2 regions of the Roseovarius sp. MBR-154 genome follow, and region 2 is predicted to be linked to the other one. Evidence: riboswitches for the same ligand, from Rfam matches in the RefSeq annotation. Region 2 holds a riboswitch; the other holds the start of a gene.

Region 1 (3,525 bases), on a different contig from region 2:
CGGTTGCGGTCACGGCCCCCGCAAAGGCGAGGGCCACGCCAAGCGATATGAGCCTAGAAAGACGCACGCAGCCCCACGAAGGCCGAACGCCCGGCGGTGTTGAACCCGCCCGCCGTCTCGTAATCCTCGTCAAAGAGGTTCTCGATGCGGATATAGGCGGTGGCGCTGTCGGTGATCGCGTGGCTCAGCCCGGCGCCCACAAGGGTATAGTCGCCCACCTTGTTGTTCGCGGGCGCAAAGGCGCTCGGGGTCACACCGGCCACGTGACGGACATCGAAGCCGCCCGACAGGCGGTCGGTCAGGTCGGCATCGAGCCCGATGACGGCGTCATGCTTGGGCGTGCGGGTGAGTTGCTGACCGCCATTGCGCGCGCGGGTATAGGTATAGTTGCCGAAGACGGTGAGAAAGGCGTTGATATCGGCCTCGCCCGCGAGTTCGAGCCCCTTGGAGGTGGTCTCGCCCGGCACCTGCCCGAAACAGCCGAAACCCGAGCCGCAGGCGGTCGCGCCCGGGTCGAAGTCGATCAGATCGTCGACGGTGATGTGAAACAGCGTGGCCTCGATCCGGGCATTGGCGAAGCTGCGCTCGACACCGATCTCGAAGCTTTCGCTGTCCTCGGGCTTGAGCGTCGGATCGCCGAAGGCGCTGAACCGCTCGAAGAGCGAGGGCGCGCGAAAGCCGGTGCCTGCGACGGCGCGCAGCGCCCAGCCCTCGGCGGGCCGCCAGACGGCGGCGGCGCGCCCCGTGAGCTTGCCGCCGAAATCGCCGTCCTCGTCATGGCGCAGCGCCAGCGAGATATCGAGCGTATCGGTTGCGGGCAAAAGCCATTCCGCCGTCACGGCGAGATTGTCGTTGGTGCCGCGCGTCGGCTGCGCGGTAAAGCGTTCCTCGGTATATTCCAGCCCGCCGGTCAGGCTGCCCGCGCGGCCCACTTCGAGGGTGCCGAGATAGCTGATCTCGTCGCGCTCGCCGGTAAAACGCGGGGTGAAGGCGCCGGGCGAGGTGTCGCGCCGGTCGATGTCGAAATAGGCATAGGACAGCTCGTGGCTGACCGGGCCGGTGCGCAGCCGGGCAAAGCCGCGCAGGCCCAGTTCCTCGGTCTGGATCTGGCCTGCCGTCGCGGTCAGGCTGGGATCGAAATCGGCCTCGCCGTCGCGGTAGATCACGGTGCCGCCGACTGTGAGCGCGTCGGTCGCGTCGAATTCGCCCGAGAGCGTGAGCATGTCCTGCGTAAACCCGTCATCCTCGGGGTCGCCCGCGCGGGCCGAGAATCCGTCGCTGTCGACACGGTTGTAGCTCAGCGCCACCTCGCCGCGTGCGCCGCGATAGCCGAGGCTGAGCGCGCCGGTCTTGGTGTCGAAGGCGCCCGCCTCGGCGCGCACCTCGCCCGACAGGCCGTCGCGGTCGGGTCGCCAAGTGGTGATATCGACCACCCCGCCGATCGCCTCGGAGCCGTAGAGCGCCGATTGCGAGCCCTTGAGCACCTCGATCCGCCCAAGGCTCGCGCCGGTGAGGCCGCCGAAATTGAACTGGTTCTGCGTGCCCGACGGATCGGACATGTCGATGCCGTTGATCCGCACCCCGACATAGCGCGCGGGCAGCCCGCGCAGCTGGATCGAGGACGAGCTCCCGAGCGGGCCGTTGCTGGTCGAATTGACGCCCGGCAGCCGGTCGAGCCGGTTGGTGAGCGCGGTGTCGGAGGTCTCGGCCTCGCGCCCGTCGATGACCTCGACCGAGGCGCCGGTGCGGGCGAGTTCCTGGGGGGTGAGGCTGCCCGACACGGTGATCGTGTCGAGATCGAAGGCGTCCTGCGCAAGGGCGGGGGCGGTGCAGAGCGCGCAGAGCGCGCAAAGGGCGGTGGTTCTGAGATATGTCATTTACTGTCCCTCAATACCGGTCTCCGGCATCGGTGTTCCAAGCTGCGAAGTCATTGGAAAGGACATGGCCCCTCCGCAGACGGTGAAGCGCCACCACTACGGAATAGACCGTTATCCACGGCGCGCCCCGCGCCCGGATAGGGTGATCACCTCGGCAGGTCTCCTGACTCGCGGGTCGTTGCTCTACCGGGCCTTCCCGTCACATGGGGTGACAGTGGCATATGCCGGTATCGCTCGCCGCTTACAGTTGCGGGGGCAGTTACGGAATTGATCCAAGGCGAGGATCGCACCGTATTCCCTTTTCACCGGAAATCTGCATTTCCGGACCGAAGCATCTTTGCGGATAATCCTGACACGGGATTCGTGCAAGGATAAAGATTGCGCGTCCGGTGATCCAGGACGCGAAACGGCCGCCTCTCGGGGGCAGCCCTTGGCAGTAAATGGTGCAGGTGGGCGATACGGGGGGGCGGGGTTCGATGTCTGGTTCGAGGCCACAGCGGAGGGTCACCTGATCCGTGACAGCGAAAGTTCATGCTCCTAGGCTTATGTCCACAAACATCCAGAAGACCTCGCCCTAATCCAAACGTGGAAATCAGTATATCGTTTTCAGAACCTTCGCAGTTCCGGCAACTAAGTCTTCGATCTCTTCTTTGGTAGGTTCTCGGCCTTTGGCATGGTCGCAGATGTTCCGAATGTCGCCAAGGTGCTGAATAAACCGCCATTGCGGCACTGTGATGATCCCGGCGCCTTTCAGGAGTTCGTTGATGTCTGAGATCCCAGGGTTTTTCTTGCGTATTACGATGCTGTGCATGTCACATGCATGATGAAGATGCTTCTCGATAACTACACCGCAGATCGCACCAGCTGCGCGTAGATGCCCGGCCTTGCCCAAGCTGGCCGCCGCCTCGATCTCTGTATCAAACAAGTCTGCCTGTAATACTGCCGTTAGGTCCAGCAGCTTCGAAGTCAATGCGTCTCTTGCTGCTTTTGCCATGTACAACTGCTGTCGGAATTCTGGAATTGCCGCTGCTCCATTAACTATTGCGCCCGTCGGCTTGGTCACACGCAGGTCCTGAAGGCAATCCTTGATCATATAATTTTCGTAACTGATTGTCTTGCGAGCGCGCGGGTACTCAAAGTGCGAGTTAAAGTCGGCGAGTCTGTCAGGGAGGACTTGTTTTATAACCGCTTGGGCCTTTGAGTACCAACTTTGATAGGAAGACAGAAACGACGGGAGAGACTCAAGAAGTTTTGTAACCTGCTGCTCATCTCCATCAAATTGCTTAAGGTAAACGTCATGAACCTCCTGCGGGTAATAGACATATTCTAATGACAGGCAGAGGAGTTCACCCTCGGTGATTAACCCCTCAAGCTCTTCAGAAAACTTTGTTACTCTATCGGACATAATTTTTCGATCCACAAATTGAACCAGTGGGCAGGTTGAATGATTATCGTATTTAACGTCATTGTTTTACAATGCAAAATGCCTTTCAAACATGCGAACGCCGGATATTCGTTCAGAGCGGACCGAACGTCCGCTCAGTCCCACATAGCCGACATCAACCTGCAAAGGCTCCCGAAAATGTCTTCGGGAGCCTTAGCTCGACATCGCCTTGCACGGGCAAGGGGTTTCGCTCAACTCAAGTGT
Region 2 (3,525 bases):
GTGGGCCTTTTGCGCGCGGAAGAGGCGACCGAGCGCAACGTGCATCTGGCCTACCGGCATTACCGGTGCGCGCCGCAGTCCGAGGCCGCAGGGGCCTTTGCCCGCGCCCATTGCCACGCCACCTGCCATGTCGAGATGATCGGCGTCTGGGATACGGTCAAGGCGCTGGGCCTGCGCATTCCGATCCTGTCGCGCTTTCGCGTCGATCAGCATGGGTTTCACAGTCATCACCTCGGGCGCACCACGCGGCACGGTTTTCACGCGCTTGCGCTCGACGAGACGCGCAATGCCTATTGGCCGGTGCTGTGGGAGACGATGCCGGAGTTCGACGGCCACCTGGAGCAGGTCTGGTTCCGGGGTTGTCATTCGGATGTGGGCGGGCAGCTTTGCGGTGTGCAGGCGGCGCGTCCGCTGGCAAATATCCCGCTGGTGTGGATGCTGGAGCGGGCCGAGGGCTGCGCGCTGCCCCTGCCCGAGGGCTGGCGCGCCCGGTTTCCGCAGGACGTGACCGCGCCGTCGGTCGGTACCTGGATCGGCTGGGGAAAGATTTTGCTGATGCGCCGCCCGCGCGTCGTGGGCCGTGATCCGTCCGAGCGGTTGCACCCGAGCGCCAACGGGTTCCTGCGCCGGGGGTGGGGTGGGCCGCGTCTGGCCGGGGCGCTCAAGGAAGAGGGCGGCAGCGGCGCGCCGCGTGCCGCCGGGGCTAGCGAATGATCAGCCGGGTCTCGTAGCGAATCGCGGCGGCGATTCGTGACAGATGCTCGGGGCGCAGCGCGACACAGCCGGCGGTGGGATAGCCCTGCCTGCGCCAGCGGTGGATGAAGATGCACGACCCGCGCCCGCGCGCGGCGCGCGGCCAGTTCCAGTCGGTCACGATCACCAGATCATAGAGCGGATCGGCGCGGCGCAGCACCTCGTGCCCATGCGGGTAGGGCGCGCGCACCATGAGATTGTAATCCTCATGGCCCGGATCGTCCGACCACAGATCGCCCGGGCGGATGGGCCGCGCCCAATCGGCGGGGCGGGCCATGCGGTCGGGGCAGAAGAGCATGCCGACGATGCGATGCGTGCCGCGCGGCGTGGCCCCGTCGCCCTCGCGCTTGTCGCTAGAAAGACCGCCACGACCGATCGTGCAGGGATAGCGCCGCCCCTGAAAGCGCAGGCCGGTGGGGGTGAGGACCATGTCATCGGGTGTCATGCCGTTCCTTTCGTCGGCCGGGTGATTCGCAACAGGCTCGGCCTGCCGGGTATCTGCATCCGGCCGCTTCAGGGCGTGCGGATTTTCGTATTGACGCAATCTGCCCAATCCCGCATCGCCCGTGCACCCTAAGGTGGCACGCCTGTCCCCTCTGCCCCGAAGCTTTGCGCAAACTGCCTAAAAAATCCAATATTCGCCTAACCTTACGTCACCTTTTTTATATGCATTTGCTGCATAGCAGCATTGCTTGCCTGAGGTATTGTGCAGGCGCAGAAACGCGTTATTTTAAACTCAACAAAGGCAAAACGAAGTGTGATGCCTGCTGAAACGAACATATCCGCAAGGATGCGAACGATGCCACACACGATCCTGATGCCCCGCTCGGCGGTTCAGACCCTCGGCGAAGACCTGAGCGCGGCGGTTTATGCCGCAGTGCAGCGGATGGCGGCCTACCGCACATATCGCCGCACGATCCGCGAACTGCAAGAGCTGAGCGCGCGTGAACTGACGGATCTGGGCCTGCATCGCAGCGAAATCAAGCGCGTCGCACAGGACGCGGTCTACGGCCATCGGTCGTAACAACGGAATCGGGTGCATCTCTCCTCCTCCCTGATGCATCCGCTACGGTCACGGGTTTCTCTCCTCCTCCCTGAAACCCGGGGCCGGAATATCGGGGTCGCTCTGATCCCGAGAGTTTGCGAAAGGCCCCCCTCCTCCTCCCTGGGGCTGGACGTACAGGAAACGGCGGCACCTCTCCTCCTCTCTGGTGTCGCCGTTTTTTGTTGTCTGACGCAGTCTCAAGAGGGCTCAGTGCACCAGGCGCGCGCGGCCACGTCGGGCGGGTGACCGCAGACCCGAGAGACACGCCACTTCGAGATATTCCACGAAAGCCCGCGCGGCGGCGCTTTGCGCCTCTTGCGCGGCCGGGTCTGCCAAGGCCTCGCGGACCATTTGCGCCGTCACCGGGCCCGGTGCGGCAAAGACCCATTCGAGAAAGCCCATCCGCGCCGCGGCCTGCGCCTGCGTGCCTGCGGTCGGGCTGTCTTCGAGGGCATCGAGAATTTGTATCAGCGACATGATTCATTCTCCGCGGCCACACCCCGGGCCGGATGGGGCGGGGGTACGGGCCGGGTCATGGCGCCGGGCGCACACGCCCGCATCGCCCCCCGCGATTCGACGTCTGTCCTGGCTGGTTTCCGGACTTGGGGGGTGGGCTTGCGGCCCGTGCGTCCCGGCACCTTCCCAGACCGAACCCGGCCCAGTGGCATATCGCCGTGACGCCCTCCCTTACCGTTGCGGGGGCAGTGCCGGTCTCTCACCGGCTTCCCAATTCTCCGCCCCGCGGGGCGGCACCATGACAGGCTGAGCGTAGCAGCGCCGGTGCGTGTCGCAAGGGAAAAAACGAAACGGGCGGGTCAAATGCGGCGTGATCCCGGTCGGTCAGGTCACGTCTGGGCGCAGGATGATGCAGGTGGTGGAGCCGGTGGCGTAAAGCTTGCCATCCTCGACGCCGCGCAATTCGCCGGTGGCCACACCGGTGGAGCGGCCGCGATGCTGCACCGTGCCGATGGCACGCACCGCGCGGCCCACGGGCAGGGCACGGGTGATGTTGGTCTTGAATTCAAGGGTGGTGTAGATCTCGCCGCGCGCCAGTTCGGTCATCACCGCGCAGCCCATGCAGCTGTCGAGGATGGCCCCGTACCAGCCGCCATGCACGCCGCCCATCGGGTTGAGCGCGGCAAAACTCGGCGTGCCCTCGAACACCACGCAGCCCGGCTCGGCCACCACCGGGTGAAAGCCCAGGGTCGCACCGATCGGCGGGCCGGGCAGGGTGCCCGCGATCATGTCGCGCATGAAGTCGAGCCCGGAGCGCGACAGGAGCGCTGTCATGTCGGGCAAGTCGTCGAGTGTTGTGGCGTGATCCGGCATGGTTTCCCCCGTGGCGCGTTGCGCGGCCACGCTAGGCCGCGCCGCGCCGGGGGGCAAGCCGTCAGGCCACGTCGCGCAGCGTGACGCGGGGTGTGACGCCAAGGGCGTGGCACACGTCGCGGGTCAGTTCGGGGCGGTTGAGCGTGTAGAAATGCAGGTCTTCCACCCCGCCCTCGATCAGGTCGCTGCACAGTTCCGTGGCGAGCGCCGTGGCGAGCAGATCATGGCGGTCGTCGCGGATCGCCTTGTCGAAGCAATCGTCGAGCCATGCGGGGATTTGCGTGCCGCAGGAGGTGGCGAATTTGCGCGCGCCGGTCCAGTTCTCGATCGGCAGGATGCCGGGGATGATCGGCGCGTCGATGCCCGCCGCGACGCAGGCATCGCGGAACCGAAAGAAC

Evidence for each region. Region 2 has a riboswitch for cobalamin ahead of ACSSV4_RS08965 (hypothetical protein). Riboswitches for the same ligand answer to the same signal wherever they lie in the genome.
Region 1: it holds a riboswitch for cobalamin, as region 2 does, so the genes downstream of both, ACSSV4_RS14840 (TonB-dependent receptor plug domain-containing protein) here and ACSSV4_RS08965 (hypothetical protein) in region 2, are expected to answer to the same signal.

The regions. Positions count from the first base shown of each region.
Region 1 covers NZ_JBRJGR010000012.1:52,724-56,248, forward strand. Annotated here, with positions in the region: gene ACSSV4_RS14835 (ABC transporter substrate-binding protein) at 1-37, opposite strand, end outside; gene ACSSV4_RS14840 (TonB-dependent receptor plug domain-containing protein) at 54-1,877, opposite strand; cobalamin riboswitch at 2,014-2,222, opposite strand; gene ACSSV4_RS14845 (hypothetical protein) at 2,470-3,282, opposite strand.
Region 2 covers NZ_JBRJGR010000005.1:171,811-175,335, forward strand. Annotated here, with positions in the region: gene ACSSV4_RS08950 (DUF2235 domain-containing protein) at 1-714, shown strand, start outside; gene ACSSV4_RS08955 (L,D-transpeptidase family protein) at 704-1,198, opposite strand; gene ACSSV4_RS08960 (DUF1127 domain-containing protein) at 1,553-1,777, shown strand; gene ACSSV4_RS08965 (hypothetical protein) at 2,006-2,275, opposite strand; cobalamin riboswitch at 2,369-2,570, opposite strand; gene ACSSV4_RS08970 (PaaI family thioesterase) at 2,639-3,127, opposite strand; gene metF (methylenetetrahydrofolate reductase [NAD(P)H]) at 3,189-3,525, opposite strand, start outside.